Regions from separate parts of the Vibrio sp. PID23_8 genome, predicted to be linked through region 3. Evidence: predicted binding sites of a transcription regulator. Region 3 holds the regulator's gene; each other region holds the start of a gene.

Region 1 (8,090 bases), on a different contig from region 3:
TGGCCAAGGTCGGCTTACATACGGTTCAAGATCTGCTATTCCACCTTCCTTTACGGTACGAAGACCGCACGCGCATTTACCCAATAGTCAAGCTGCATGCTGGCCTTTGGGCTGCTGTGCAAGGCAAGGTCATGGCTGTCGATACCATTTTCGGCAAGCGTAAAATGTTGACGGTAAAAATCAGTGACGGCAATGGCACCATCACACTGCGTTTTTTCAACTTCACCGCCGCAATGAAAAACAACTTCTCGCAAGGTAAGTTAGTGCATGCTTACGGCGAGATTAAGCGTGGCGGTATGGGCCTAGAGATTGTTCACCCTGACTATAAATTTTATGCTAGCGAACAAAAGCCCGATGTGGAGCAAAGCTTAACACCGGTTTATCCAACCACTGATGGGCTGCGTCAAATCACCCTGCGTAATCTTACCCAGCAGGCACTGGCTCTACTCGACAAAGCGGCGGTACAAGAGTTGCTGCCATCTGGCTTGTACAATCACCAAATCACCATGTCGCAAGCGCTGCACACCATCCATCGCCCACCACCAAACATCAACTTAGATGAATTTGACCAAGGTAAACACCCTGCACAAATTCGCCTGATCATGGAAGAGTTATTGGCGCAAAACCTTTCTATGCTGGCGGTACGCAGTAAAGGCCAACAAGATGTGGCGCTGCCACTCCCTCCTTGCGATAAGCTCAAAAAGAACTTGCTAGCACAGCTGCCGTTTTCACCGACCAATGCGCAAGCACGAGTGGTGAAAGAAATTGAAGCCGACTTAGAAAAAGCCCACCCAATGATGCGCCTAGTGCAAGGTGATGTGGGCTCAGGTAAAACTTTGGTTGCCGCTTTAGCCGCCGTCAGAGCCATCGAACATGGCTACCAAGTCGCCTTGATGGCACCGACCGAACTGCTTGCTGAGCAGCACGCAACGAACTTCGCCAACTGGTTTAAAACAATGGGCATTCAAGTTGGTTGGCTCGCGGGCAAGCTCAAAGGCAAAGCTAGAGAAGCCGAGATGGCACGCATTGCCAGTGGTGAAGCACAAATGGTAGTGGGTACTCACGCCCTATTCCAAGAACATGTTGATTTCCATCATCTCGCTTTGGTCATCATTGATGAACAGCACCGCTTTGGTGTCCACCAGCGCTTGGAGTTGCGCGAGAAAGGCGCGAAACAAGGCGCTTATCCACATCAGCTCATCATGACAGCAACGCCGATTCCGCGGACGTTAGCGATGACCGCCTACGCTGACTTGGAAACCTCTGTGATTGATGAGTTGCCACCAGGGCGAACACCCATTCAAACCGTGGCGATCCCTGACACCAAACGTGATGACATCGTCGAACGTGTGCGCAATGCCTGCTTAAACGAAGGCAAACAAGCGTATTGGGTATGTACCTTGATTGATGAATCCGAAGTGCTGGAAGCTCAAGCCGCCGCCGACACCGCCGAAGAGCTGCAACGTAAACTGCCCGACGTAAAAATTGGTCTAGTGCACGGACGAATGAAGCCGACAGAGAAACAAGCGGTAATGCAAGATTTCAAAGACAACAAGCTGCACCTGCTCGTCGCAACCACCGTTATTGAGGTCGGCGTGGACGTACCAAACTCTAGCTTGATGATCATCGAAAACCCAGAGCGATTAGGCCTGGCTCAACTGCACCAATTACGAGGTCGTGTAGGGCGAGGCTCAGTTGCCAGCCACTGCGTGCTCCTCTACCACTCTCCCCTATCGAAAACCGCCCAGAAACGCTTAGGCGTACTGCGTGAAAGCAACGATGGCTTTGTGATTGCACAGAAAGACTTGGAGATTCGTGGGCCGGGTGAACTACTAGGAACCAAGCAAACCGGCTTGGCAGACTTTAAAATTGCCGATTTAGTGCGAGATCAGCGCTTAATTCCAGAAGTTCAGCGCATTGCTCGCCATATTCATGATACTTACCCAGACAATGCGAGTGCCATCATCGATCGCTGGCTTGGTGAGCGCGATATTTACTCCAAAGCGTAAACCGTATCTATTGAACAACCCTTATGTGGATGACACGTCTTACAGATGGAATTCTGTAAGACTGGTTTCATATACATTTATTTCACCAATCTATCTCTCATTAAATAAAACACCACTCGACTTTATTCAATAATTACGACAATTTAGATACTTCAAATTAGTCAAAATATTACCTCAAGGTCTTCGTACCTAACATTCAATCAAGAAATCAATGTCATCAAGGATAGATGCATGAAGAAAAGTACTTTGCTCGCCGCTAGTGCAGCGCTAGTTGGCTTTACTCACACGGCATCCTTTGCGGCTCAAGATGGACAGGATTCCATTCTCAAATCCGCAGAACTGTTTGCCAAAAGCTCTGCTTATTTCAACCCCAAAATATCTCCGGACGGAAAGCACTTAGCGTTCGAATCCAGCATCGATGGTAAAGATGCTTTGGTCATACTCGACAGTAAAACCATGCAACCTAGCAGCGTTTTACGTTTCAATGGCAATGAACAAGTGGGCGATTACTATTGGATCAACAACGAGCGCGTCGTTGCCTCCAAAGAATATTTAAAGAGTTGGTCGACAGCTCCAGTGAACTATGGTGAGTTAGTCTCCGCTAACGTAGACGGAAAAAAATACGCCTACATCTTTGGCTACAACCCACCAAAATCCAGCCGACTTGTACGCGCCTCTTCTATCGTGCGAGCCTATGGTGAAGTCATGGATGTTTTACCTGATGACGATCGCCATATCTTGGTTTCTTCCTTACCTTTCGGAGAATATAGCTTCAATATGGAAGCGCCTAGAGAGGTTTATCGCGTTAACGTATACAATGGGCGGCGCTCTAAGATAACCACTTCTCCGGTTGGTTTTAGCCGTTTTCTTACTGACCATGATGGCGACGTTCGCTTTGTTTCTGGCCGAAACAGCAAGGATGAGGTTGAACTTTATTACCGTGTCAACGGCCAATGGGAAATCTCAGATAACATTAAGTCATTGAAAAGTTTCAAAGAATTCTACCCTATCTCTTTTTCTGAAAATCAAGACGCAGTTTATGCAGCGGTCAGCCATAGTGGCGAGCCAAGAGCGGTACATCACTTAAACCTTAAAACAGGTGAAAGCACCAAAGTTGCATCAGATAGCGCCGTCGATCCTAAAGCGTTTTGGCTAGATCCTGACTCAAAGCAGCTTTATGCGGTAGAGTTTGAGAGTGATTACCCAACCTATGCCTTTGTGGATCCCAAAAACAAGCGCAGTGAATACCTACAGCAAATATTAACCTCCCTACCGGGACACCAAGTCAGATTAGTCAGTGAAACCGACGCTGGCGATGCTTACGTTATCATGGCGTTTAATGATAGAAACCCAGGTGACTACTACCTGTTTACAACACAGCCAAAAGAAATACGCTACCTATTCTCCGCAAGAGAATGGTTAGATCCAGCACAAATGGCAGAAGTGAAGCCAATCGAATTTACCAGTCGTGATGGTAAGAACATCACAGGTTACCTCACCCTTCCACCGAACTCAGAAGCCAAAAACCTACCACTCATCGTCAACCCACATGGGGGGCCGCATGGACCAAGAGATTGGTGGGGCTTTACGGAAGAAAACCAATTCCTTGCAAAGCATGGCTATGCGGTATTACAAGTTAACTTCCGCGGAAGTGGTGGCTTTGGTAAACAATTTGAAGAAGCGGGCTATAGAAAATGGGGAACCAACATCCAGTATGACATTATCGATGCGACCAAGTACATCATCGGAGAAGGGATCGCAGATAAGAACAGAATTTGTATTTCTGGTGGTAGCTTTGGTGGATACAGCGCCTTGCAATCAGCAACCGTCGCGCCAGCACTGTTTCAATGCGCCGTTGGGAGCGCAGGTGTCTACGACCTTGAACTGATGTTCAAAGAAGGAGATGTCCCAGATAGTAAAATGGGACTTAGCTTTTTAACTAAGGTTCTTGGTACGGATCCTAAAACCCTAAGAGCGATGTCCCCTACGCACAATGTCGATAAGCTGAAAGCGTCGATTCTACTGGTTCACGGTGGTAAAGATCAGCGCGCGCCAATTGAGCACTTTAATGCGATGGCCAAAGCATTAGACAACATCAACTACCCTTATGAGTCCTTTGTGCTTGATGATGAGGGGCATGGTTTTTACAAAGATGAGCATCGAGCAAAATACTATGCTCATGTGCTCAATTTCTTCGACAAGCATCTGAAGAACTAATCAGCTAACTTAAACATCAAAAGGTGATAACTGCACGGTTATCGCCTTTTTTTACACAAGCAAACGTTTGCCTTTCAAATAAATCCCTCTATAATCGCGCTCAAAATTGATGATGTGCGCCTTGTCACATCAAACCAACCTGAGTTGACACTGATTAACAGCAATCACAGGCAATAACGTCAACTCCACCCAGCACTCCCATTCAGCGAGCTCTGGGCAAGAACTATTGCGACTAGCGAGACAAACAATGACAACTTCAAACCGAGCTTCGGAACTGGTCTATCAGTTAAACGATCGTCCACCACTACCTCAAACTCTTTTTGCGGCACTTCAGCATCTATTGGCGATGTTCGTCGCGGTCATCACCCCATCTCTGATCATATGTCAGTCATTGGGGGTGCCAGCAGACCAAACCAACACCATCATCAGCATGTCCTTATTTGCATCCGGGGTATCTTCATTCATTCAGATTCGTACTATTGGCCCTATTGGCTCTGGCTTGTTATCAGTACAAGGCACCAGCTTTAACTTCTTAGGTCCAATTATTGGTGCAGGATTGTCGCTTAAAGCCGGTGGGGCTGATATCAACACCATGATGGCGGCCATTTTCGGTACTATTTTGGTCGCCTCATTTGCAGAGGTGTTCTTATCTCGCGTTCTAGAACACGCACGCCGCATTATTACCCCCTTAGTGTCAGGGATCGTCGTAACGCTTATCGGCCTAACCCTAATCCAAGTGGGCTTGGTATCGATGGGCGGCGGCTACGCAGCGATGAGTGATGGTACATTTGGCAGCTTAGATAAACTCGCGCTAGCCGGTACCGTGCTTGGCTTGATCGTGATACTAAACCGCTCTAAAAACCCATACTTACGCGTTGCTTCTATCGTGATTGCGATGCTGGTTGGCTATGTGATGGCGTACTTTATGGGCATGGTCGATACCGCTAAGCTCGGTAAAACAGAGCTGATTGCGCTACCGATCCCAATGCAATACGGCCTTAGCTTCGACTGGTCACTGTTCATTCCATTAGTGCTGATCTTCTTCATTACCGCACTAGAGGCGATTGGCGACATCACCGCAACGTCTGAAGTGTCCGGCGAGCCAGTAAAAGGCCCGGTCTACATGAAACGTATTAAGGGTGGTGTTTTATCCGATGGCCTCAACTCAGCAATCGCAGCCGTATTCAACAGCTTCCCAAACTCTACCTTCAGCCAAAATAACGGCATCATTATGCTAACGGGCGTTGCAAGCCGTTATGTGGGTTACTTCATTGCGGGTATGTTGGTTATTCTCGGGCTATTCCCTGGGGTCGCAAGCTTCGTGCAGTTGATTCCTGAACCCGTGCTTGGCGGAGCAACGATTGTGATGTTCGGTACGATCGCGGCAGCAGGTGTACGCATCATCTCTCGTGTTGAGTTAGACCGCCGTGCTGTCCTGATCATGGCACTGTCATTCTCAATGGGGTTGGGAATCGCACAAAAACCGGAAATTCTTCAGTTTATGCCGGAATTCATTAAGAGCATTTTTTCAACCGGTGTCGCCGCTGGCGGTATCACTGCGATCGTATTGAACCTGTTGCTTCCAGAGAAATTGGAAGAGGAAGATGAGCTCGTTGCTCAAGAGGGACAAAAATCCTAACCTTGCCTAGGATTATCGGGTAGCCCAGCCTAGCAATAGGTTGGGCTTTTTTATTGGAAGCGTTTGAGAAAAGATTACTTGGTAGGGAAACTGATCTGTGCAATTAAGCCGCCTTCGCTGCGGTTACGCACCACAACCGAGCCTGAATGCTGACTAACGATGCGCTTCACGATAGCTAGGCCCAACCCCGTCCCTTCACTGCCTCGCGCCGTATCGCCACGAGTGAAAGGTTCAAACAAACGCGCAATTTGGGATTGCTCGATACCCGGACCATTATCTTCAACGCACACCCACACCAGCTGTTTGTCCGCAGTCACGCCAGTACTGATTTTCACCCAGCCATTACCGTAACGCAGAGCATTGACCACAAGGTTACTCACCGCGCGTTTAATTGCGATTGGGCTGCCCTTGGCGGTCGGCATCGTTGGGTTGAACTCAGTTTCGATTTCGACTTCATAACCCCCTTCCGACGTCGCGACATCGCTAGTGATGGTATTGATGTCCACCTGCTCAAACGATTCTTTATTTACCGGCTTGAGGTAGTCCATAAACTGGCTGATGATCTCATTACACTCTTCAGTATCGCTGATGATGCCTTCGGCTAAATAACTGTCTTCTGGCGACATCATTTCTGTCGCGAGGCGAATACGCGTCAGTGGCGTCCGTAAGTCATGACTGATACCCGCCATCAATAGCGCACGGTCTTCTTCCAGTTCTTGGATGCCTTTTGACATCTGGTTAAACGCACGGGTTACTGAACGAATCTCCGATGCGCCTTTCTCCGGCAATAGTGGTGGAATTTCACCTCGACCGACGCCTTTTGCCGCCTTCTCCAGTGCGATAAGTGGACGATTCTGCAAGCGAATAAACAGCCACCCTCCCGCAATGATCAGCAGTGCCATGATTAAGCTATTACGGAACAGCGGTGCAAAGTCCTCTTCTTGCAGTTCAGAAAGTGGAATGCGAATAATGGAATTCGGTAGTTGATCAATACGCATCCACAAGATGTAGCTCTCGCTGCCTAGCTGTAAGCGTACTTCCGTTGGTGAACCCAGTTCCTGCGTCATCTCTTCAGACATCAGGTCGATAGGCATCGCATGATTGAATTCATTCATCACCTCACTATCTACGCTATGCACCGTCACACCCAAGCTTTCTAACAGCTGATGACGCAATGGTGCATCCGATTTGAGTGGACCATTTTCATCCAGTACTAGATTCAATTCATGAGCGAGAATTTTGTTGAACTGCTGCAAACTTGGCATCAACGCATAATTAAAAACAGCGTAATAAGAAAAGACTTGGCTAGCGAGCAGCAAGGAGATAAACAACAGGATAGATTGTGTAAATGAACTTCGGATTCGCATGGAGAGTTCCTAATGGACCGTTCCTAGTGGAAAGCCTTAATTGCGAGGTTCCAGCCCTCAATCAGGAAGGAGGCTTGAGGGCGGAATATGGGTTGCGAATATCGGCAAACCTTTTTGAAAGATTATGTCTCTTTACCGTCTGGGACAAATACGTAGCCTAAGCCCCATACTGTCTGAATGTAGCGAGGCTTGCTTGGATCATCTTCCAACATGCGGCGCAAACGCGAAATTTGCACGTCAATTGAACGCTCCATTGCTGAGTACTCGCGACCACGAGCCATGTTCATCAGCTTATCGCGAGACATAGGCTCACGAGCGTTTGTTACCAAGGCTTTCAGTACCGCAAACTCACCAGAAGTGAGCGGCATTGCCTCTTCACCACGGAACATTTCGCGCGTACCTAAGTTCAGACGGAAGTCACCGAATTCCACCACTTTTTCTTCCGTGCTTGGCGCGCCTGGCAGTTCAACCGTTTGGCGACGCAATACCGCCTTAATGCGTGCGAGCAGCTCACGAGGGTTGAACGGCTTCGGCAGGTAATCATCAGCCCCGACTTCCAAGCCAACGATACGGTCGACTTCGTCACCTTTTGCGGTCAGCATCAAGATCGGTAACATGTTATTTGCATGACGAAGACGACGACAAATCGACAAGCCATCCTCGCCCGGCAGCATTAAATCGAGCACCATAAGGTGGAAATTTTCACGGGTCAGAAGACGGTCCATCTGTTCGCCATTAGCAACACTTCTCACCTGAAAACCTTGCTCAGAAAGGTAACGCTCCAAAAGAGCACGCAAACGAGCATCGTCATCAACCACTAAAATTTTATGATTTTCCTGCATTGAAACATCCTTTCAA
Region 2 (8,090 bases), 200 kb from region 3:
CATGGCGAAGAATTTGTTGTCTTTCAGGTATTGCCATACTTCTGGTGGCAAATCAGCCAGTTCATGCGTTACTTGGAAGTCACTCACCATGGCACAAACTTCGTTGACGGGACCGTCTAGGAAGGCTTGCTCTTCTTTGCTTAGTTTAGGCGCCTTGATGGCGTGAAGTTTATGCCAATCCGGTTTGCCTTTGAACAGTTCTGCTTCCCACCAGACCGTACCGGCATCTAATGCTTCTTTTTCGGTTTGAGACATGGCAGGCAGCACTTTCTTAAATAGTGCTAGTGCTTTGCGGCTAATAAGGGATTGGCGAATGCCTGAAACGGTGAACACGGCAATCGCAGACACGTAAACTGCCCAGCCTATGAGGCCTACAGAGCCCGCGATGGTCAGCGCTAACATGACGGCAGTAAGCAGGCTAACGGATTTTACGAGCGACATTCTATGGTAAAGCGTAATGCCTAACACAATTGTCAGCGCTACGATTGAGAGCAAGATATCCATATGTTTATTTCCTTTTCAGACTTTATTAATGTTGTACGTCCGCATCCTGGAAAGAGGTCTAACCAGTTCTTGTAAGTGTAATCAAAATATTAAAGAAATGTAAAACACGATATTGGGTAAAAAGTGATCTAGGTAGAGCTAAAATTCTAAAGTTGAGATTTGAATGGTGATTTCGTAAGCAGGTTGGCAAGTTTATTACCATGATGAATCCAAATCTGCCGGTTCGCTATCGACACTAATTCTCGTTTGTGGGTAAACTCTGACTAATGAAATGTTCGGTGCGAGGTTCGCATCAGTTCAAATGCCGAGTGGGAATGCCTTTTCACCACTGAGGCCGAAATAATAAAGAGAACGTCCTATGTACCAAGATCTGATTAGAAGTGAATTAAACGAAGCTGCTGAAGTCCTGAATAAGTTTTTAAGTGATGATCACAACATCGCACAAATCGAAGCAGCAGCGAAAATGATTGCGGACTCATTTAAGCAAGATGGTAAAGTATTGTCATGCGGTAACGGTGGCTCACACTGTGACTCGATGCACTTCGCTGAAGAGCTAACAGGTCGTTACCGTGAGAACCGCCCAGGTTACGCGGGGATCGCGATTTCAGATCCAAGCCACCTTTCTTGTGTGAGTAATGACTTCGGTTATGATTTCGTATTCTCCCGTTACGTAGAAGCGGTTGGCCGCAAAGGCGATGTGCTATTTGGTCTATCGACGTCTGGCAACTCAGGCAACATCCTAAAAGCGATTGAAGCTGCACAAGCGAAAGGCATGAAGACCATCGCACTAACAGGCAAAGATGGCGGTAAGATGGCTGGTCTTGCAGACATCGAAATTCGCGTACCACACTTTGGATACGCAGACCGTATTCAAGAAGTACACATCAAAATCATTCACATCATCATTCAGTTGATTGAAAAAGAGATGGAATAAAAAGGATGCTAACGTCGAAGGTGCGGTGTTGGCGTGTTTTAAGGTAAGGAGCTCGTTTAACCATGTGTGAATTGCTCGGCATGAGCGCAAATGTTCCAACCGATATTTGTTTCAGTTTTACAGGATTGATGCAGCGCGGTGGCCGTACAGGGCCGCATCGTGATGGTTGGGGGATCACTTTCTATGAGGGAAAGGGGTTTCGCACTTTCAAAGATCCAAACCCAAGTTGTGACTCTAAAATTGCTGAATTAGTGCAGAATTACCCGATCAAAAGTCGTGCGGTGATCAGTCACATCCGCCAAGCGAACCGAGGTGGGGTAAATTTAGAAAACACCCATCCGTTTACTCGAGAACTTTGGGGGCGTTATTGGACGTTTGCACACAATGGCCAACTTACGGATTACCACGAATTAGATTCTGGCCGGCACCGTCCTGTTGGGCAAACTGACAGTGAAATGGCGTTTTGCTGGCTATTAAAGCAAATGGAAGACAAGTTCCCTGAACCACCTCAGGATATGGAAGCGGTCTTTATCTATGTCGCAAAGTGCTGCGATAAGCTGAAAGAGAAGGGCGTGTTTAACATGCTGCTCAGCGACGGTGAGTTTGTGATGACTTACTGTACCAACCATTTGTATTGGATCACTCGTCGTGCACCATTTGGTAAAGCAGCCCTGTTGGATGAAGATGTAGAAATCAATTTCCAAGAAGAGACGACGCCAAATGATGTGGTTTCTGTGATTGCGACTCAGCCGCTAACTGGCAATGAGACATGGCATCGAATGAAGCCAGGTGAGTACGGTTTATTCCATGTTGGTGAATTGGTATTGAACAATGCTAAGGCACTAGAAGATGTGCCATTTGCTGCACCGAAGCCGGGCAACCAAGCGCCGACGGTGCCATTGGAGTAATGGCTTCTCAAACTGAATAACCGAATAAAGCTCACTTAATCGCGAGCTTTATTTTATCAGTGTTATATCTAGTGTTGAGCATAACGAATAAAAGGCAGTCCGAGGACTGCCTTTTATTCGTTTGGGATTCAGGCTTACTCTTCTGCGGCGTAGCCGTGTGTGCCGAGTTCGAAGCCATCAAGGTACGCTTTGCCATCTCTCATCGATAGTCTTTCATCGACTAACCACTTAGTGACCATTGGGTAGATGTTGTGCTCTTGAGTTTGCACGCGGGCAGCGAGGGCATCTGCATTATCATCTACAAACACTGGTACTTTTGCTTGCAGTATAACCGGGCCGCCATCGAGTTCTTCTGTCACAAAGTGAACACTGGTGCCGTGCTCTTTATCACCCGCATCAATCGCGCGCTGGTGGGTGTGTAAACCAGGATACTTTGGCAGAAGAGAAGGGTGGATGTTGATCATTTTACCCATATAGTGGGAAACAAACGCGCTGCTCAGAATGCGCATGTAACCTGCGAGAACAATCACGTCCGGTTGGTATTCATCGATTCGCTTCATCAGTTCAGCATCAAAGTCTTCACGTGAGTCGAATGCTTTTGGATCGATAAAGTGACCGTTCACATAAAACTGTTTCGCTCGTTCCAAACCATAAGCGTCAGCTTTGTTGGAGAACACCGCTGCGACTTGTGCATTTGGCCTACTGTCTTCGCAAGCTTCCAAGATGGCTTGAAGGTTACTGCCGTTACCCGAAATGAGGACCACAATGTTTTTCATGATGTTGAGACTGCCTTGGTATTGTAGGTTTGAAGCGCGTATCCGCTAAATTACCTACTATTAGAATGGTTTTCGATGTTCCAGATAGCAGAATGAGGACGTGGCGTCCTCATTCATATCTTTATGTAGCGCAACTCACAAGTTATTGGATTTCAACTTGCTCTTCATTGGCTTCAGCTTGAGCGATTTCACCAATCACCCATGCCTTTTCGCCTTCTTCTTTTAGAAGTGCAACGGCTGCGTCTGCTTGGTCTTTAGGTAGTGCAACGACTAGACCAACACCACAGTTGAACGTACGGTACATTTCGTGCGTTTCAACGTTGCCTTTCTCTTGTAGCCATTTGAAGATGATTGGCCATTCCCAGCTGTTACCGTCGATCACGGCTTTTGTGCCTTCAGGCAGTACGCGTGGGATGTTTTCCCAGAAACCACCACCAGTGATGTGAGAGATCGCGTGGATGTCGTGTTTCTCAATCATCTTAAGTGCTGATTTGATGTAAATCTTAGTTGGTTCTAGTAAGTATTCACCAATAGTACGGCCTTCTAGCTCTTCGTTCTTGTCTGCGCCAGACACTTCTAGAATCTTACGGATCAGAGAGTAACCGTTTGAGTGTGGACCGCTTGAGCCAACGGCGATAAGAGCATCGCCAGCAGCTACTTTCGTGCCGTCAATCACGTCTTCTTTTTCTACTACTCCAACACAGAAGCCAGCAACGTCGTAGTCTTCGCCTTCGTACATGCCCGGCATTTCAGCGGTTTCACCACCGATAAGTGCACACCCTGCTTGAACACAGCCATCAGCGATACCAGACACCACGTCTGCCGCTGTGTCTACGTCTAGCTTGCCTGTTGCGTAGTAATCTAGGAAGAACAGTGGCTCAGCACCTTGCACGATTAGGTCGTTGACACACATAGCCACAAGATCGATACCGATAGTGTCGTGCTTGTTCATATCCAGTGCTAGGCGAAGTTTTGTGCCTACACCGTCGGTACCAGAAACCAGTACAGGCTGTTTGTATTTAGTTGGTAATTCGCACAATGCGCCAAAACCGCCGATACCACCCATTACTTCAGGGCGACGAGTACGTTTTACCGCACCCTTAATACGATCTACAAGTGCGTTGCCCGCATCAATATCTACACCAGCGTCTTTATAGCTAAGAGAAGAGTTATTACCACTCACAGTGAAGTCCTCGGGTTGAAGTTGGATATGAAAACGGCGCTATTCTAACAGTGCTTAAATACAGATAGCAAACGTTTGCGTTAGTTTTTTTCTTCAGCGATCTATCCTTATAACACTGCAAAAATAGTGTATAATCTGAAGGTTTATTTAAATATTGCCATAAAAGCCGGAGATGGAAATGAAAGTTGTTGAAGTAAAACACCCTCTAGTAAAACACAAAATTGGTCTAATGCGAGAAGGTGACATCAGCACGAAGCGTTTTCGTGAGTTAGCGACAGAAGTCGGTAGCCTTCTTACTTACGAAGCGACAGCAGACTTTGAAACAGAAAAAGTAACCATTGAAGGTTGGAACGGTCCTGTAGAAGTTGATCAAATCAAGGGCAAGAAAGTAACCGTAGTGCCAATCCTGCGTGCAGGTCTAGGTATGATGGATGGCGTTCTTGAGCACATGCCAAGCGCACGTATCAGTGTTGTAGGTATCTACCGTGATGAAGAAACGCTAGAGCCAGTGCCATACTTTAACAAACTTGCTTCTAACATCGATGAGCGTATTGCTCTCGTTGTTGATCCAATGCTTGCAACGGGCGGTTCTATGATCGCAACTATCGATCTTCTAAAAGAGAAAGGGTGTCAGGCAATCAAAGTACTTGTTCTTGTAGCAGCTCCTGAAGGCATTGAAGCACTAGAAAAAGCACACCCTGACGTTGAGCTGTACACGGCGGCAATCGATGAGAAGCTAAACGACAAAGGTTACATTGTTCCTGGACTTGGTGACGCAGGTGACAAGATCTTCGGTACTAAGTAATTATTACTGAATAGAAAAAACAAAGGCTTGGTTTTCACCAAGCCTTTTTTGTATTTGTTCGTTTCGAATGGAGAGAGCACCGTTTTATGACCAATCACAGTAAGTAATCAGAGTTATCGAGTGTTATAACAAGCTAGAATGATCAGCTATTTACTGCGATTGGTATAATTACAGCGCAGACGAATTACTTCGCGTTCTCTTCTTCCATTTGAGCATTATCGACCACGTGGTTTTCACCTAGGTCGTGTGGCAATACTAGGTTAAGAATAATTGCCACGATACCACATAGACTGATGCCTTGTAGGCTGAAGTCACCGATACCAAATGCCATGCCACCGATACCGAACACAAGTGTCACTGCAACAATCACAAGGTTGCGGGACTTGTGCAGATCAACGTTGTTTTTGATCAGCGTGTTTAGACCCACGGTTGCAATAGAGCCGAACAGCAGAATCATGATGCCGCCCATTACAGGCACAGGGATCGTTTGCAGCATTGCGCCTAACTTCCCTACAAAAGCAAGCACGATTGCCGTGATCGCTGCCCACGTCATGATCGCAGGGTTGAATGCTTTGGTTAGCATTACTGCACCCGTTACTTCACTGTAAGTTGTGTTTGGTGGCGCACCAACCATAGAAGCGGCAATAGTCGCAACCCCGTCACCTGCAATTGTGCGATGCAGGCCTGGTTTCTTCAGGTAGTTTTTACCCGTTACGTTTGAGATAGCCAACATGTCGCCAACGTGCTCAACCGCTGGTGCGATAGCCACTGGGATCATGAACAAGATAGCGTTGATGTTGAACTCTGGTGCTGTGAAATTAGGCATTGCTAGCCATGCAGCTTGAGCGACAGGAGTAAAATCCACTACGCCGTACATGAGTGATACAGCGTAACCCGCTAAGATGCCGCCCACAATAGGAACCAGCTTAAGGAAGCCTTTTGCAAATACACTCAGCGTGATGGTTGTTAGGAGTGAGATGGCTGAAATCATAATGGCAGCATCACCATTCACAAGTTGAATCGCACCGTCACCAGATTTACCTACAGCCATGTTGACTGCCGTAGGCGCTAAGCCTAGGCCGATAACCATGATCACAGGGCCTACAACGACAGGTGGTAGGATTTTGTGAATAAAGCCTACACCGCGCACTTTAATCATTGCGCCAAGGCCAACGTAAACCAGACCTGCAGTCATTAAGCCGCCCATCGTCGCACCAATACCCCAAGTTTGGATACCGAACATGATTGGAGCAATAAAAGCAAAAGAAGATGCTAGAAAAATTGGAACTGAACGTTTTGTAATCAGTTGGAAAAGAAGAGTACCGACACCAGCGCCAAAAAGAGCAACGTTTGGATCAAGGCCAGTAAGAAGTGGCACTAGTACGAGAGCACCAAAAGCGACAAAGAGCATTTGAGCGCCTTGTAACGCATTATTCATAATAATTCCCTATTCAAAGATACGCAGACAAATCCGGCGAATATTAGCATTCTGCAAACGTTTGCAGTATTGCCTAGATCAAACTTTTGTATGGAGTGATAAGAAAGATGAATGTTTTGTTGCCTCAATGGGCGTCAACTTGGTCGGATCCGGATAATTCACTCCGTACTTTTCTTGCTCAGAAATTGATAGTTGCTTATCATGCGGGTTCTTGTTTAGAGGATTATGAAAACTATGCGCTATTTAGCTCTCTTACTGATAGGTTGGTTGTCCCTGCCTGCTTACGCTCTTACTCAGGTAGATGTCTACCGCGCAGAAGTCGTGATAGACAGTAATCAGAAAGATGGTGAGTCTTTAGCTCGTCAACAAGGTATGCAAGATGTAATAGTACGCGCGACAGGCACTGACGCTTCTCTTAGCAATCCAGTCATTCAGAAGGCGCTTGGTTCCAGCTCTCGCTATATTTCTCAACTTGGTTACGGTCAGGTTGACGGTCAAAACGGTCTGAAAATGCTATTTAATAGCGGGCAGATCCGTTCATTATTGACCCAAGCACAGCTGCCATTTTGGTCACCAAACCGTGCTAACATTTTGGTGTGGTTGGTCGAAGAGCAAGGCTACGATCGTGCAATTACTTGGGAGCACTCTGATTCTCAGAGTGTTGTGGCACTACGTAATGCTGCCCAAGTGCGTGGTTTACCCCTTACTATCCCAGTGGGTGACTTTGACGACGTTACGGGGGTGAATGTCTCTGATATTTGGGGTGGGTTTATTGATCCTATCCGTCAAGCGAGCGTTCGTTATCCTGCTGATGCCGTGCTAATTGTACGAGTACAAGGGGACAAGATTCGTTGGACACTTTACGATCAATCACCAGTGCAACTGTCTGAATCGCAACCCACTCCACGTAGCGGTTCTACGTCGGGCAGCGGTGCTATCGCAGCAATGGTTGGTGACATCGCAGATTACTACGCGAAGAAGAGTGCGGTGGTCGTGTCGAGCAAATCTTCAGAATCGATTGACGTGAAAGTACTTAATATTGCTTCAGCGGTGGATTTTTTCGGTTTAGAGAAAGCGTTAACTAAGCTAAATTCTGTGGCAGGCACAGAAATCAAACGTGTACAAGGTAATGAGGTGACATTGACGATCCATCTGCTTGCGTCACAACAAGCGTTTGAGCAAGAAGCATCTTCGATTTCGCAACTGATGGTATTTGAAGATCCGTTAGGTGGTTTATATGAACAGGCTGTTCCTGTTCAGCTTCCTGTCGAGTCTGTGGAGCCAATACAATTGCCAATTGAAACGTCGGCAGATAAGGTAGCGAGTGTGGTTGAACAAGGTGCGGCTGCTGAAGACGTACAACTTTCAGTACCTGCTCAACCTATCAATATTGAGTCAGTGCCAGAACAATACGATCTGATTTACCAATGGAAAGCACTTGTTCGTTCTAAAGTCACACCAGAACCAGAGTCAGAACTTGCCCCAACACTTGAGACAGATACTGTGTCAAACCTCGGTTGAGGTCTACCCTGAATAAAAAAG
Region 3 (8,090 bases):
GTTCCACAAAACCTATCTGCACCCTACTAGCAACGAGTGGGTCGTTTTCGTACATGGTGCTGGTGGCAGTTCTTCAATATGGTTTAAACAAATCAAAGCGTATAAACAGCACTTTAATTTGCTGTTGATTGACCTTCGAGGACATGGAAAGTCAAACCAATTACTTAAAGAGCTGATCACAAGCCGTTATACCTTTACTGCCGTGACGCAAGATATTTTGAAAGTTTTGGATCATTTAAAAATCCAATCGGCACATTTTGTCGGCATGTCACTTGGGACCATCATTGTACGGAATTTAGCAGAGCTTGCTTCTGAGCGTGTGTGTTCGATGGTGTTAGGTGGGGCCGTGACGCGATTAAACACACGTTCACAAATTTTGGTGACGTTAGGTAATCTTGGTAAACATATTTTGCCCTACATGTGGTTGTACAAGTTGTTTGCTTATGTCGTGATGCCACAAAAGAACCAGCGTGAATCTCGCCACCTATTTATTCGTGAAGCGAAGAAGTTGTGTCAAAAAGAGTTTAAACGTTGGTTCATTTTAGCCACCGATGTGAACCCACTAATGAGATATTTCAAAGATAAAGAACTGCCGATTCCGACGCTTTATTTGATGGGAGATCGGGATTATATGTTTATCAAGCCCGTAAAAGAGATGGTAGCAGCCCACAAGCTGAGTTCGTTGCGGGAGATCCCAAACTGTGGTCATGTATGCAACGTAGAACGACCTGACGATTTTAACCAACACTCAATAGAGTTTATTAAGCAGCAGCGCCTAACGGCTTAATCTCAGCTGAAGGGACAAAAGAGTAGGGGAACCGTTATGGTTCCCCTATTTGATATCCGCAGTGCCAGCAAGCTCCAAACTGCCCTTCATTTTGCTCTAAGCACTGCGGGCACTGCCAATCTAGATAAGTTGGTTCTGCTTGTTTGCGATACTCTTCAAGTATCACTGAGGCTTTCAGCTTTTGCTCTGGATGTAAAAGCCAAATATACGGGTCAGTATCATCACCAAATGGCAGCTCACCTTTTAAACCAAACAGGTTTTCACCTCGCACTTCACAAACAATGTGTTCCGTTTTGAGTAGTTCACAGACGATGTGGGCTTCAGTGGGGTTTTGAGCGATATATATCTTCATTAAACGTTTCCATTCGGTTGCCCCTGAACTGGCCGGATTTTATTCATGACCCATTTTGCGATGATAGGGAATAACCCAAGCAATGCAAATGACGCCAATACTGCTGGAGACATAATGCCGGACAGACTATCTATGGTTGCGAGTTGAGTACCTGCATTGAGATAGACGGCCGTTCCTGGCAGCATACCAACTTGACTGGTTAAGTAGAATCGAACCACCGTCATTGGCGTTAAGCCCATCAGTAGATTGATTAAGAAAAAGGGGAACACGGGAATGAGGCGCAGTGAAAATAGGTAAAATGCCCCGTCTTTTTCAACACCATGGTTAATAGCACTTAGCTTATTGCCAAACTTACTTTGCACCCACTCACGCAATAGATAGCGGCTACTTAAGAAGGCGATGGTAGCACCTATGGTGCTGGCAAAAGAAACCAGTAATAAGCTAGCCCAGAAACCGAATAGAGCAGCACCAAGCAGAGTAACAACAGCGGCGCCAGGGATCGAGAACGCCGTAATTGCGATGTAGGCAAAGAAATACGTCGCTGCAGCGAAAGCGAAGTTCTGGTTAATAAACGTATTCAAAGCCTCTTGCTGTGCTTTTGCGTTTTCTAACGTTAAATATTGGCTGAAGCTCACCCCTAGAAAGATGACCGTCGCAAGTAGGAACAGACCTAAAATCAGTTTTTTATTCATTGTCGTTACTCCATTTCGCAGCTTAGATAATAAGACAGAATGGAAGAAGAAAAAATTTCAAAAAAAAACCGCAGTATCAAAACTGCGGTTTTTACTCAATGTCATGCTGAATCGCGCGTTATGAAAGCGCGAACATCAACTCTTCTCTACGAGACTGAGGCACAACGCTCCAATGCGTACCGTTGATTGCCCCTTCTAACGCCCACAGCAACTCAATACTTACCGTAGAGGTATGCGTATCTTGAATTGCTTTGTAAGCATTTAAGGCACCTTCATCTTCTAGCTCTTCGACGGAATCGATGCCTGCTTTCTTTAGCATGCGTTCAGTCGCTAAGCGTAGATTAGGAAGATCTTTCAAACGGTTTGGCTTAGTGCTCGCTTGTTGCTTTTTTTCTTGCTTAGCCGTCTCTAGAGATAGCTTAGCAACATCAATCAAGCGGTCAGTAGATTCCCACAAATCATCAGAAATAGCATAGTATTTCGTCACTACGGGGAATCCACGTTTCTTGTAGACGTACGGTTTTAATCCTTGAGTCTCGAAGTCAGATGAAGTTTTTTGGTCTCCTCGAATATGAAGTTGATTGTTCACAACGAGTGCAAACATCGTTTCATCAGCGAAAAGCCCGAAGCCACCAAACATTGAGCGCGACTTGATCGTACCAAGTGCCTCAAACAGCTTCATTGAGTCTTTGAGTATCGGTTTATCCATGGTGTGTTATCTCGGTGTAATTAATATTACGCCACCAAAAATCAGGTCCGAGAGATTAGCAAATGCATGCAGACACAATGTCATTAAAGGGTAAACTCACTTAATGCATATTTGCCATCGGTAACCCCGCTACCTTTCACTATATTTAGTGGTTAAGGCCGGAGGCTTTGCGTCCCATCCTTTCGAATGGTTTGCCCTGTGCGTGACAAGAGGAGAATACTTCGTATATTGCATTAACATCACGTTTCAAACACTAAAGTGTGATCTCTATTCAACTAATGGTGCCATCTTAATGTGTCTAATTTCATATTTTGAAATGTCTACTTGCCATACAAAAGCTTGATGTAGGAAATGGGCAACAAGTTAGTTAAAACAGCAATTTATCTTAGCTTTTGATTATATAAGTAATGTGAAATGCTTAAAAAATTTTATTTTACGAAATAAAAAAAGCACTCCGAAGAGCGCTTTATAAACTTGAGGGGGAGTTAGTTCAATTTCTTAACGGTGTTACGAACCACAATCTCAGGCTGCATTTCAAAAATGCGTTTTTCGTGTTCTTTGTCTTTGATTCGCTCTAGTAAAATCTCGAACGCATTCTTACCAACACGTCTTTTTGGTTGGTGAATAGTCGTTAGAGGAGGCGAGAAGAACTCCGCAAGCTCAATATTGTCATAGCCAATCACTGAGATATCATCAGGGATTTTTATGCCATTTTGTTGTAGACGGCTCATTAAGCCTAATGCCATGGTATCGTTAAAACAGAATACCGCAGTAGGGCGTTTATCCATTGCCGTAATGTTGTCTGCAGCAAGTACTGCCGTATCACACTCGAAGTTACCTTCGAGAATTAACTCTTCGTTTACTGGTAGCTTTGCTTCAGCCATTGCACGTCGAAAACCAGAAATACGCTCTTTACATGCTGCTTTATCAAAGTGACCGCTTAGGCATGCAATATCGGTGTGACCATTGTCAATCAGGAACTTCGTTGCTAGGTAACCACCTTCTTCAGAGTTGTCGATGATCTTATCCGCCTTTGAGCTTTCTGGGCCCCAGTCCATGACAACTTTTGGTATATCAGCATGGCGATCCAGCATTTCTTGTAGCTCTTCGGTTAAATCCGAGCACATCACTAAAATGCCATCAACACGCTTTTCTGCCAGCATTCGAATATAGTCACGTTGCTTCTCATAGATACCACCAGTATTACATAGGATCAGTGTGTATCCTTGGCGGTAACAGTAGCTTTCAACACCGTCAATAACTTCAGAGAAGAATAGGTTTGTTGATTGTGTTACCAACATGCCGATAGTACGGGTTGAGTTACACTTTAAGCTGCGGGCAACAGCACTTGGCGCGTAATTTAGTTCATCAACTGCTTTCATTACTTTTTCTTGGGTTGTTTCTGCAACAAAGCGCGTTTTATTAATTACGTGCGAAACTGTTGTGGTAGAAACGCCGGCTAAGCGAGCAACGTCTTTTATAGTGGCCATAAATGATGTCCTGTATCGAGCTACTTAATACCGTAGTGAATACAACCTTACGCTTAGTATCTGCGCAAACCGAGTGTTATGAGGAAAGTAGTACTCAATAGTTCAGGCAGTGGTTGTTCCGAAATCGGTATAATAAAGGTTTGTAGCAACATTCGTTGCTGAGAGTATTATTCCTTTTAGTTACAATAAGGAATGGATCAGCAATGATGTTAATAAAACACAAAAACCGCTATATTTCAGCGGTTTACATATAAATCATATTTAATCGTTTGCGTTCACATTTTAGACTGATGCGAGCACGCTGGCAATGTTTTCAGCTGTGGTTTTGTGTATTTCAAGTCACATTTTAACTGCGAAATGAAAAGGCTTTTCTACGCCAGACTAAAACTGAACGAACAAATAAGGAGCTCTGAACTCCCCAAAATAGGCGGCAATTATTCACCAAGAAGGTAATTGCTGTCCAGTTTACAAAATGCAATTAATAGTTGTGCAACGCTAACATAGAAGCCAAATTCATCGAATTGTTTACACTTGGCAGCAAATGGCGGTAACCAAGTTAACAGCTGTTGCTGAATGAAATCGTTCTGTTTGGTGAATGCTTCTTCCATATGCTTTTCTTGCTCGAGTTCGTTAGAGCGGATGATCATGTTACCCAAAAAGTCTAACTCAACGGCTAAATGGTCTGCGGGCTCTTTGAGATTTACGTCCACTTGAACACCAAAATCGGCCATCAGTTTTTCCATTTCTTCTGCTGGCTTGTCGTTTAACAGTCCAGATTTACCAATATACATCGATGCGTATGGAAGGGCGCCATGTTTTTCTGTTTTAAGGAAAAGTTCACAAAAGTCTGCGGCAAGTTCTAATTGGGCATCTTCACGATCTTGTAAGCGGTTTAAAGCGTCCACAAGCGAGTCTACGGCTGGTTTAAGGGATTTATTTTCACCTAAACCAGCTAAAAAGCTTCGAATTTCAACACTATGATAAGTCTCTAGTTCTTTTTCGGTCAGTTCTTTGGCGAACAGGCTAGAAAACCACCAGTAAATTTCGGCACGTTTTTCATTAAAAGCTTTCACTTCTTGCATTTTTTGCTCCTGAATGATGCTCTTAAAACGGCATCTTGAAGTCACTTGAGAATATTTCCTTAAGTGTAAACAATTAAAATGAATAGCAGTAACTATAATTATGATGCCTTGTGGAAGAATATGCTCTTTTGTTAATGGCTACAAATAAGCTTGCTTTGAATCAATAAAATCGCAAAATCTTGCTTTTTTATGTATCTATGACTAGAAATGTTACTAGTTATGAATAGAATACGTCTTGGAATATAAAGAAGACAGAAAGTGGTGTAAATGAGCTATCACGTATTGGTCGTAGAAGATGATGTTGTAACTCGCAGTAAGCTTGCGGGCTATTTCCAAAATGAAGGTTACAAAGTCAGTGAAGCAGAAAGTGGCGCAGAAATGCGCGAGGTGCTTCAAGATGGTGACGTTGATCTTATCATGTTGGATATTAACTTGCCCGGTGAAGATGGTCTTATGCTTACGCGTGAATTACGCAGCCAGTCAGACATCGGCATCATATTAGTGACAGGACGCACGGATAGCATTGACAAAATCGTTGGCCTAGAAATGGGCGCAGACGATTATGTGACAAAGCCTTTTGAACTAAGGGAATTATTGGTTCGAGTTAAGAACTTATTGTGGCGCATCTCTGCTGCTCGCAATGGCTCTCAAAAAGCAGAAAAAGAAAGCAATGAAGAACACATTGTACGTTTTGGCGAGTGGACATTTGACATCCAGCGTCGTGCGCTAAGTCGCAACGGTGAGCCAGTGAAACTGACCAAAGCTGAATATGAGCTTTTGGTTGCCTTGTCTTCATATCCAAATCAGGTATTAAGCCGAGAACGTATTTTGAATATGATCAGCCACCGAGTGGATGCGCCAAACGATCGTACTATCGATGTATTAATTCGACGTATGCGCGCTAAGATGGAGTTTGATCCGAAGAACCCACAAATTTTTGTGACCGTCCATGGTGAAGGCTACATGTTTGCAGGTGACTAAGCTAAGTCGTAAAGAAAAAGGAGAGCATGGGCTCTCCTTTTTTCTATCTTGTGATTCTTACTTACTCGATTTATTGGCTTGCAACCATTGGGGTTTGCCCAACTGTGTCACGCAGTTTTTGCCATAAACCACCAAGGTATTCATGCCAATAAATTTCAGTTTGTTCCAAGTATTGTGCTTTTGGTGAGTATTTATGCCAAGGTTGATGAATTTCATCGATAGCAAGATAGTTCGTAGCGGCTGGGGTTGGCTTGATTCCTGCCGCATTGAACTCATACAGAGCCCGTTTCATGTGGCTAGCAGAGGTCACTAAAACCACTTCTTTCTGTTTCACAAACGCAGCCGCTTGTCGCGCTTCTTCCCAGGTGTCTTTTGCGTCCTCTAATAAAATGATATCAGGTTTAGCCACACCGAGTGCCAGAGCAACGTTGGCCATCATACGGGCGTGACTTATCTCAGACCCGCCAGCGTAACCAGACAGAATCAGCTTTGCTCCTGGGTACATACGCAAAATACGGATACCTTCAGTTAAACGCATCAGCGCGGTACGACTTAATTGAGAAGTGGGTGGGATCTCATCATCGACGACATGGTTATTACCTAATACCATAACGTAGTCTACGGTTTCAGATGACGGTAAAAACGCTTTATACTCTCGCTCTAATGGCATCAAGAGTTTCGTTGATAGTGGTTGGAAGGCCGCTAGGAAAATACCGACAAAAGAGAGAAGAACAACAAAACATCCTGTTTTGCGTTTGGTGGTAAAACTGATAAGCGCAAGACCTAATAACCCTATCAGTAGCAGTGCGGGCAAGGGCATGACCAGAGCGGTCACTACTTTTTTCAGCTCAAACATACATAAATAGTCCGAAAAAACATCAATTGATAATAAAAATGAGGTTGACCCTCTTTATTCCTGCTTTCCTTGTGCCAGAATAGCGGCACAATCCGTTATGATAACTCAGCAGAAGTGACAGAAGACCGCAATTTCGACGATATCGCCCACAAATTTGCAAAAAATATTTACGGCTCCGATAAAGGGGAGATTCGGCAAATCATTGTATGGGAAGATTTTCTACAGATTCTAAGTGAATTAGGCGCTGACCAGCAAGCTCTTGATGTACTTGATGCAGGCGGTGGGTTGGCACAAATGTCGCAAAAGCTTGCTAAGCTCGGACATCACGTTGCTTTATGTGATCTATCTTCGGAAATGCTGCAACTAGCGAAACAGGATATTGAAAAAAATGGTTTGCTTGAGCAGTATCGCCTGATTCATTCACCTGTCCAGTCCATTGGCGAGCATATGGAAGCGCAGGTGGATCTTGTTATGTTCCATGCAGTGATGGAGTGGTTGGTTGATCCTAAAGCCGCTCTCGAAACAGTATTGGAACAAGTAAAACCGGGAGGCATTGCTTCGGTAATGTTCTATAACCACCACGGCTTAGTCTATAAAAATGTGGTATGCGGTAATATTCCACATGTATTAGACGGCATGCCCCATCGGAAGAGATTTAAATTACAGCCACAGAAAGGTCTAAAGCCTGAGGATGTCTATCAATGGATAGAAGACTCTGGTTTTAGCATTTGTGGAAAGTCTGGTATTCGTTCATTCAGTGATTACATAGGCAATATGCAATACATGGGCGATTACGAGTTTGAAGATGTGTTGGCGCTAGAAAAACAACTTTGTCGACAAGAGCCATACCTCTCATTAGGCCGCTATATTCACGTGTGGGCTAAGAAGAACGATAAACAGGAATAACAATGAGTGAGATGACTCTCAATGCTGCAGAGCAACCAATCGATGAGTTGGTTGGCTGGGTAAAGCAGCACGATTTCTCGTTGAACCTGACCACTGAGCGATTGGCGTTTTTGATTGCCATCGCCGTATTGAGTAATGAAAGGTTCGATGAAGAATTGGGTGAAGGTGAATTGCACGACGCATTTGCCATCGTCACTCGACTTTTTGATGAAACCGGTGAAGCCTCGGCTTTCCG
Region 4 (8,090 bases), on a different contig from region 3:
TAACGCTAACTTATAAGTGGCGGATTTTGAATCATTAACAATGATATGACGCACTTTGTTTAGGTCACCTGAGCCATCATCAGGTAAAGACATCACGACAGTTTGCCAGTACACATTATCTCGTTTGAGCTGATCGTCACTTTCAGATATGTGCCTCACCATAAGAGCACTGTTCTTTGAAAGTTGTTCTAACTCTTGAACGGAGACTGGGTAAGCTTTTCTCCCATCAGTAAACTCGCCATGACGAAGACTAATCACCAACCGTCCGTTGGGCGCTAGCAAGTTGGAGAGCTTACGAAAGGCACGCTCACGATGAGAGGTTGCAAGATGCATCCAGACTGCGCTAACCAAAATCAGGTCAAAACGCAGTCCCAGATTCGTCGTCTTCTCAAGTACTGGTAACGCATCATCTAGCCAAGTAACAGCATCTCCCGTCAAAGACTTTCCTTGCTGCAGCAAAGCCGCGGCTGGCTCAATAGCAATGACTTCACAGCCTTGCACTGACATCCACTTAGCATCTCGGCCAGAACCCGCCCCAACATCTAGGACACGGTCGCCAGAATGAGGCCAAAAGGCTGACCATTCCGCATGCACTTTTTCGAATGTTGTCGAGTTGTATTGCTCCGCTAATGAGCTCGCATTTTGGTTATAGAAACTAGAAGTTGAGGACATAAAGGTAAGACTGCAATTAAACTAAACACATAGTAAGTGCTATTGATTGCAAAGACTAGAAGGTAGTGCAAAAGTTGTAGGGAACGTTACGCTAAAAAGTATGGTGACCAAAAACGACAAAACCCCGATAGCTCATTGAGCTATCGGGGTTTCTAAATAAATGGCACGCCCTGCAGGATTCGAACCTGCGACCACATCCTTAGAAGGGACGTGCTCTATCCAGCTGAGCTAAGGGCGCGCTACAGGAGGGATTATACGAGTTCAACCGCTTAAATCAACGGGTTTTCGTAACATTCTGATCTGAATGTCTAAAAAAAGGCCAATGATGCGAAAAATGTTCAAAAGAACCCCAAGGCAAACGTTTGCTTATGGATGTTAAATCCATTTTCTGCGACAATGCGCTGCAAATAATTAGCCTTCTTATTTAAAAAGGAAAGTCATGACTGCTCAAAATATAGATGGAACTCTTATTTCCCAAACTGTTCGATCAGAAGTTGCAGCACGAGTGAAAGCTCGCGTTGAGGCTGGCCTTCGCGCTCCTGGTCTTGCGGTTGTTCTTGTTGGTGAAGATCCTGCTTCGCAAGTTTACGTTGGCAGTAAGCGCCGTGCGTGTGAAGAAGTTGGCTTTATCTCTAAGTCTTTTGACCTTCCTGCGACCACTTCGGAAGAAGAGTTGTTGTCTCTGATTGACGAGTTAAACAACGATGCAGAAATCGATGGCATTCTAGTTCAGTTGCCTCTTCCTGCGGGTATTGATACAACGCACGTTCTTGAGCGTATTCACCCAGAAAAAGACGTGGATGGCTTCCACCCTTATAACGTTGGGCGCTTAGCCCAGCGCATTCCTAAACTGCGCTCTTGTACGCCAAAAGGCATCATTACCCTACTCGATCGTTACAACATTGAGTTACGTGGCAAGCACGCGGTCGTGGTTGGCGCATCGAACATTGTTGGCCGTCCAATGACGCTAGAGTTGCTACTTGCAGGTTGTACAACAACAACGTGTCACCGCTTTACCAAAGACCTAGAAAGCCATATACGCCAAGCCGATGTGGTTGTGGTCGCCGTTGGTAAACCAAACTTCATTCCTGGTGAGTGGATTAAGAAAGGCGCCGTGGTCGTTGATGTTGGTATTAACCGCCTTGAATCTGGCAAGCTAGTCGGAGACGTGGAATATGATAAAGCGCGTGAAAGCGCAAGCTTCATTACTCCAGTACCAGGTGGTGTTGGTCCAATGACCGTTGCAAGCTTGATTGAGAATACGATGCTGGCTTGCGAGCAGTTCCATACGAAGAAATAGATTCGAGATTCGAGATTCGAGATTCGAAGAAATGAAAAGGGTTGACGAGAAGCGTCAACCCTTTTGTTTTTGAGGGAGCAAGAAGATGCGTCTGAGCCAAAACTGTCTTCCTCTACCCTCTCGAAGCGAAGCGTTCCCGATACCAGAAACGCAGCGCTCTAATATGTTAAAGGCTCAAAATCACGCCAGCGATTGATGCACTCATCAAGTTCGCCATTACGCCCGTGGCAATAGCTTGGAAGCCGTATTGAGAAATTCAACTTAGAATGTGATGCGGTCAGCTAAGTGACTTACCGCCAGTGCGAAGTAGTAAGAGCGGTTCCACTTCATCAACACATTGTAGTTGTTGTACACCAAGTAAGTACGACCGTTTTCATCGTCGGGCATGATTAGCCACGCTTTGATGTCTTCGTCCAACTTAGGTAATGGGCTGCCATCGTATTTGGTGATACCAAGCTTGCTCCACTCTTGCAGGTATTTGCCTTTCTCTTCTCCGCGGCCTTCAAGATTGTGGTCGATACCGTGTGGCACCTTCACCTGACGACCCCACGTGAACTTGTCGTCCCAACCCGATTCGCTTAGGTAGTTCGCGGTAGAAGCAAACACGTCCGCTTCTGATTGCCAGATGTCTTTCTTACCATCGCCATTGCCATCTGCGGCAAAGCGTAGGAATGAGCTTGGCATAAACTGACACTGGCCCATCGCACCTGCCCAAGAGCCTTTGAAACTCTCTAACCCAATATGGCCTTCATCTAGAATTTGCAGCGCTGCCATGGTTTCTTTACGGAAGAACTCTTCACGACGACCTTCAAATGCCATGGTCGATAGCGCATCGATCACGCGGAAATTACCGGTGAACTTACCGAAGTTACTTTCCACGCCCCACAGTGCGACAATAAAGCGCGGTTGCACGCCATATTCGTCACCAATGCGCTTTAACTCTGCGTAATGCTCTTTGTACAATTGCTTCGCTTGCTTTACCTTCCATTCCGGTACCGCCCGAGGAATGTACTCATCCAACGTCAGTTTCTTTTCCGGTTGATTTCGGTCTGCATTAACCGCACGAGGTTTGTATTCAACATTAGCAAAAGCGGCACTGATCACCTGTTCAGAGATGCCTTTAGCACGCGCTTCTGTACGCAATTTATTGAGGTACTCCTCAAAGCCCTCATTACTTGCAAACGCTGAAGTACATATGCCAACACTGAGCATCGTTGCCAATATCTTTTTCATATTGCCCTCCTTGAGTAAGGCAGTATTCTCAGATGAAAAACGGACTTACTGTTCGCCTTTCTGCTGAGTTTTTTGTTCTTTGTATTTTTCTAGTAGGTTTTCTGGCGGAGGTGGTAATTGCAAAAAGAAGCCTTCATTCTGTAATGATGCCTTCACTTTCTCGATATCAACTTGCGCCAAAGTGCGACCATCAAGTTTGATCGTCATGACTGGCATAGGCTTACCGAACATTTGCATTAACGTGTCAGGAACCTGTGAAAAATCGTCTTTTTTCGGGATATAAAGATAAGCGCCTTCTTTTTTTGCGCTTTTATAAATAGAACAAAGCATGACAAGCCTTTTGTGCTGATTTATCCGCTTTTAGCGCGGATTTTGTTGAAAACGTAAAATTCTCGCAAACTTAATAGCAAATTTGAGATTAAATCTCGGATTTGCCCGCTTGAGAACTTGCTGCGTCAGAGGATGGAATATAACATGACAGACCTAGTTTAAGGCAACGCTCTTTCAATAAAGGCAAGTAGTCCACGATGACCCATACACCAGACCTTAAAGGTAGCAGTTTTACTTTGTCAGTTTTACACCTTTCTGATAATGAGGTCGAAAAAACTGTCGATTTTTTGCAAGAAAAGGTTTCTCAAGCCCCTTCTTTCTTCGCATCCGCTCCTTTGATTATCAATATAGCAAAAGTCGAAGGCGATATTGATTTCAGGGCGCTGAAACAAGGGATTGCTGACGCCGGGTTTATTCCTGTCGGGGTTACGGGTTGCAAAGATAAGCGCGTTCAAAATCTTGCCTCAGAAGCTGGCTTTGCGATTATGTCTGCAAGCAAGTCGCCGACTCAAGCTCCAGCTAAAATCGCCCCGACAAAAGTGGTTCGCACCCCCGTCCGTTCGGGTCAGCAAGTCTACGCTAAAGATGGCGACTTAGTGGTACTCGCGCACGTCAGTGCTGGTGCAGAGGTGATAGCAGATGGCTCTATCCACATTCATGGCACCCTACGTGGACGTGCGATTGCCGGAGCGAGCGGGCAGCAAGAAGCTCATATTATTTGTCACGATTTACAAGCTGAACTGGTTTCCATTGCTGGCGATTACTGGTTGAGCGATCAAATTGAGAGTGAGTATTGGCAAAAGAAAGTAATGATCAGTAAAGCCGAAGAATCATTACGTCTGGAAGCACTCACTATTTAGTCTAAAAAGGAAATAAAATGGCACGCATTATTGTAGTAACGTCTGGTAAAGGTGGCGTTGGTAAAACCACTTCAAGCGCAGCCATCGCCTCAGGTCTGGCTCTTAAGGGCAATAAGACTGCGGTGATCGATTTTGATATCGGTTTGCGTAACCTCGATCTGATCATGGGTTGTGAGCGCCGCGTCGTGTATGACTTTGTAAATGTCATCAACGGTGAAGCAACGCTAAACCAAGCGCTGATTAAAGATAAGCGCACGGATAACTTATTCATTCTTCCCGCTTCACAAACACGTGATAAAGACGCACTCACCAAAGATGGTGTACAACGCGTGTTCACTGAACTCGGTGAAATGGGCTTTGACTTCATCATCTGTGACTCACCAGCGGGTATCGAGCAAGGTGCTCTAATGGCGCTATACTACGCAGATGAAGCGATTGTAACGACCAACCCTGAAGTCTCCTCTGTTCGTGACTCTGACCGTATTCTGGGCATTTTGGATTCTAAGTCACTGCGCGCGGAGCAAGGCCTTGAGCCTGTGAAACAGCACCTGTTGCTGACTCGCTATAATCCAGCTCGCGTTAACCAAGGTGAAATGCTGAGTGTACAAGACGTCGAAGACATTCTTCATATTCCTTTGTTAGGCGTGATTCCTGAAAGCCAAGCGGTACTGAACGCATCAAACAAGGGCGTACCCGTTACTTTCGATGAAAATACGGATGCAGGCATGGCGTACACTGATACCGTAGAGCGCCTTCTTGGTAGCGAGGTTGAATTTCGTTTCCTTACTGAGGAGAAGAAAGGACTCTTTAAACGACTGTTCGGAGGCTAGACATGTCACTATTAGAATTTTTCCGCCCTCAGAAAAAAACATCGGCCAGTTTAGCTAAAGAACGTTTGCAAATCATCGTTGCTGAGCGCCGCAGCCAGAACGACCCTGCGCCTTCTTATCTGCCTCAATTGAAAGAGGACATTCTGAAGGTGATCAGCAAATACGTCGCGATTGATCCAAACATGGTCGATCTGACATTTGAACACAAAGACGATGATATCTCAGTTCTTGAGTTGAATGTAAAACTGCCAGACGACGAGAAATAAACCACTTTTCGACTTTGCTTTGAGTGCCCTCCTCTTCGTCATTCTGGACAGCGAGGAGCGAGCGTGATTCAGAATCTATTACCAGAGTGCTCGAATTGGGAGATATGATTTTGGCTTCAAAGCGGGCGGTGAGTAGATTCCTAGTCTCACTTAGGTTCGCTGGAATGACCCACTATCTCCCCGTCATTCTGGACAGCGAGGAACGAGCGTGATTCAGAATCTATTACCAGAGTGCTCGAATTGGGAGATAGGATTTTGGCTTCAAAGTGGGCGGTGAGTAGATTCCTAGTCTCACTTAGGTTCGCTGGAATGACCCACTATCTCCCCGTCATTCTGGACAGCGAGGAAAGAGCGTGATTCAGAATCTATTACCAGAGTGCTCGGATTGGTGAGATAGGATTTTGGCTTCAAAGCGGGCGGTAAGTAGATCCCTAGTCTCACTTAGGTTCGCTGGAATGACCCACTATCTCCCCGTCATTCTGGACGGCGAGGAACGAGCGTGATTCAGAATCTATTACCAGAGTGCTCGGATTGGTGAGATAGGATTTTGGCTTCAAAGTGGGCGGTAAGTAGATCCCTAGTCTCACTTAGGTTCGTTGGAATGACCCACTATCTCCCCGTCATTCTGGACAGCGAGGAACGAGCGTGATTCAGAATCTATTACCAGAGTGCTCGGATTGGTGAGATAGGATTTTGGCTTCAAAGTGGGCGGTGAGTAGATCCCTAGTCTCACTTAGGTTCGTTGGAATGACCCACTATCTCCCCGTCATTCTGGACAGCGAGGAACGAGCGTGATTCAGAATCTATTACCAGAGTGCTCGGATTGGTGAGATAGGATTTTGGCTTCAAAGCGGGCGGTGAGTAGATTCCTAGTCTCACTTAGGTTCGCTGGAATGACCCACTATCTCCCCGTCATTCTGGACAGCGAGGAACGAGCGTGATTCAGAATCTATTACCAGAGTGCTCGAATTGGTGAGATAGGATTTTGGCTTCAAAGCGGGCGGTGAGTAGATTCCTATTCTCACCCAGGTACTTGCGTTTCAGCTAGAATGACTCGGCGGCTTAGCCTTATCAAAATGAGTACCTCAAGCAAAATACAAATGCGTGTTACAAAAAAGGTTGGCAACATTGCCAACCTTTTTAATTTGTACTTACTTCAGCACCTTGTTCATCTTCTCGCCGAGAAGTTCAAGGCGCCAACCTTGCATCACATCTGGCAGTCTCGCTGGATCGCGGTCTTTCTTCCATACCCAGCTGATGATCTGATTGATTTGCTTCTTCGAGGCCAAAAATTCCGTCGCCAGGCCCGACTTTTGTGAAGCCACCTTCACCACATCTTTCAGGTTCTTGAAGATTTGTTTGTAACCTGGGTAATCCATCAAACGCTCAATTGACGCTGGGTAGTCTTCCGCCGGGGTTTGCTTAGCCTTCTTCACCATCGCGGCAATTCTTGCGCCATGACGATTCACTGCGCGTGGGTCAATATCCTCCGCTTCCATTTTCTTGAAGCTGGTTAACCCAAGACGAGCTACCGTTAGCAAGTCTCCTTCTTTGAAGATGAAGTTCAACGCCAAGTCGCGTTTAAGTGCTTCACGGTAACGCCATGTCGCTAAAGGTTTTAACACTGCAAGCTCTGATGGTTTTAGCTGCCATGCACCTTTAATATCGAGGTAGGCGTTTTCTTCGTTGATTTCACGAATGCGCTTAGAGACCAGCGAGTCACTTTCTTGTTGTACCGCTTCCCACCAGCCCGCTTCTGTTACACGATCAAAGAGCTTTTCATAAAGTGGTAAGAGATAATGAACGTCTGCCGCCGCATAATCTAGCTGCTTTTGAGTCAGTGGACGTGCCATCCAATCGGTTCGTGATTCACTTTTATCGAGCTCGATGCCTAAGTATTCGTTCACCAACGTGGCAAAGCCCGTCGATAAGCCGTGACCAAGAAATGCCGCCATAAGCTGAGTATCAACCATGGGAAATGGTGTACAGCCAAACGCATTTTGGAATACTTCTAAATCTTCACCACAAGCATGCAGCACTTTCAACACAGAGGTATCTTTTAATAACTCGGTGAATGACGTCATATCCGTCAATTCAGTTGGGTCGATCAAAGAAAGTTGTTTGCCGTCGAAAAGCTGGATCAAACCTAGCTGTGGATAGTACGTCCTTACTCGAACAAATTCGGTATCCAACATAACAACGTCTGCTTCTCTGGCTTGAGCACAAACTTCTTCTAGGTCTTTGTTTTTAGTGATGATCTGATAATTCACATACTTCTCGCTATAAAAAATGCCAGCAAAACGCTGGCATTCTAACACTATTTGGCAATAAATGATTGCTGCACAAAGAATTCGACTTACGCGCTCTTCTTCGCGAGCTCTGCATCGTTCTCTTCACGTAGTACTCGGCGAAGGATTTTACCTACGTTGGTCTTTGGCAAATCATCACGGAATTCCACCAATTTAGGGATCTTGTAGCCCGTTAGGTGTTGGCGACAGTGCGTGATCAACTCGTCTTTGGTTAGGCTAGGGTCACGTTTGACAACGTAGATCTTAACCAATTCACCAGACACTTCGTGTGGATGACCAATCGCCGCAAC

What was found. Region 3 encodes PurR, which represses purine synthesis genes. Its sites were predicted from a motif close to TNANGNAAACGTTTNCNTNA; they were not measured.
Region 1: a site for PurR is predicted at 4,282-4,301, ahead of AK966_RS15680 (uracil-xanthine permease family protein). Genes of this name have one in related genera too.
Region 2: a site for PurR is predicted at 6,598-6,617, ahead of AK966_RS02265 (uracil-xanthine permease family protein). Genes of this name have one in related genera too.
Region 4: a site for PurR is predicted at 1,023-1,042, ahead of folD (bifunctional methylenetetrahydrofolate dehydrogenase/methenyltetrahydrofolate cyclohydrolase FolD). Genes of this name have one in related genera too.

The regions. Positions count from the first base shown of each region.
Region 1 is NZ_LIXE01000010.1:92,923-101,012, reverse strand. Features, by position in the region: gene recG (ATP-dependent DNA helicase RecG) at 1-2,009, shown strand, start outside; gene AK966_RS15690 (S9 family peptidase) at 2,241-4,226, shown strand; gene AK966_RS15680 (uracil-xanthine permease family protein) at 4,474-5,865, shown strand; gene envZ (two-component system sensor histidine kinase EnvZ) at 5,940-7,232, opposite strand; gene ompR (two-component system response regulator OmpR) at 7,355-8,074, opposite strand.
Region 2 is NZ_LIXE01000001.1:488,336-496,425, reverse strand. Features, by position in the region: gene fadE (acyl-CoA dehydrogenase FadE) at 1-504, opposite strand, end outside; gene lpcA (D-sedoheptulose 7-phosphate isomerase) at 863-1,438, shown strand; gene AK966_RS02285 (class II glutamine amidotransferase) at 1,501-2,346, shown strand; gene purN (phosphoribosylglycinamide formyltransferase) at 2,481-3,122, opposite strand; gene purM (phosphoribosylformylglycinamidine cyclo-ligase) at 3,265-4,305, opposite strand; gene upp (uracil phosphoribosyltransferase) at 4,484-5,110, shown strand; gene AK966_RS02265 (uracil-xanthine permease family protein) at 5,295-6,548, opposite strand; gene AK966_RS02260 (DUF2066 domain-containing protein) at 6,783-8,069, shown strand.
Region 3 is NZ_LIXE01000001.1:291,548-299,637, reverse strand. Features, by position in the region: gene AK966_RS01335 (alpha/beta fold hydrolase) at 1-787, shown strand, start outside; gene AK966_RS01330 (DUF2007 domain-containing protein) at 822-1,139, opposite strand; gene AK966_RS01325 (TVP38/TMEM64 family protein) at 1,139-1,831, opposite strand; gene AK966_RS01320 (TfoX/Sxy family DNA transformation protein) at 1,950-2,540, opposite strand; cyclic di-GMP riboswitch class I at 2,657-2,746, opposite strand; gene purR (HTH-type transcriptional repressor PurR) at 3,026-4,030, opposite strand; gene torD (molecular chaperone TorD) at 4,465-5,112, opposite strand; gene torR (two-component system response regulator TorR) at 5,380-6,093, shown strand; gene elyC (envelope biogenesis factor ElyC) at 6,164-6,949, opposite strand; gene cmoM (tRNA uridine 5-oxyacetic acid(34) methyltransferase CmoM) at 7,064-7,855, shown strand; gene mukF (chromosome partition protein MukF) at 7,858-8,090, shown strand, end outside.
Region 4 is NZ_LIXE01000002.1:302,179-310,268, forward strand. Features, by position in the region: gene AK966_RS05240 (class I SAM-dependent methyltransferase) at 1-672, opposite strand, end outside; tRNA gene AK966_RS05245 (tRNA-Arg) at 834-910, opposite strand; gene folD (bifunctional methylenetetrahydrofolate dehydrogenase/methenyltetrahydrofolate cyclohydrolase FolD) at 1,112-1,972, shown strand; gene AK966_RS05255 (lytic transglycosylase domain-containing protein) at 2,234-3,205, opposite strand; gene AK966_RS05260 (YcgL domain-containing protein) at 3,251-3,535, opposite strand; gene minC (septum site-determining protein MinC) at 3,733-4,395, shown strand; gene minD (septum site-determining protein MinD) at 4,413-5,225, shown strand; gene minE (cell division topological specificity factor MinE) at 5,228-5,491, shown strand; gene rnd (ribonuclease D) at 6,643-7,761, opposite strand; gene fadD (long-chain-fatty-acid--CoA ligase FadD) at 7,848-8,090, opposite strand, start outside.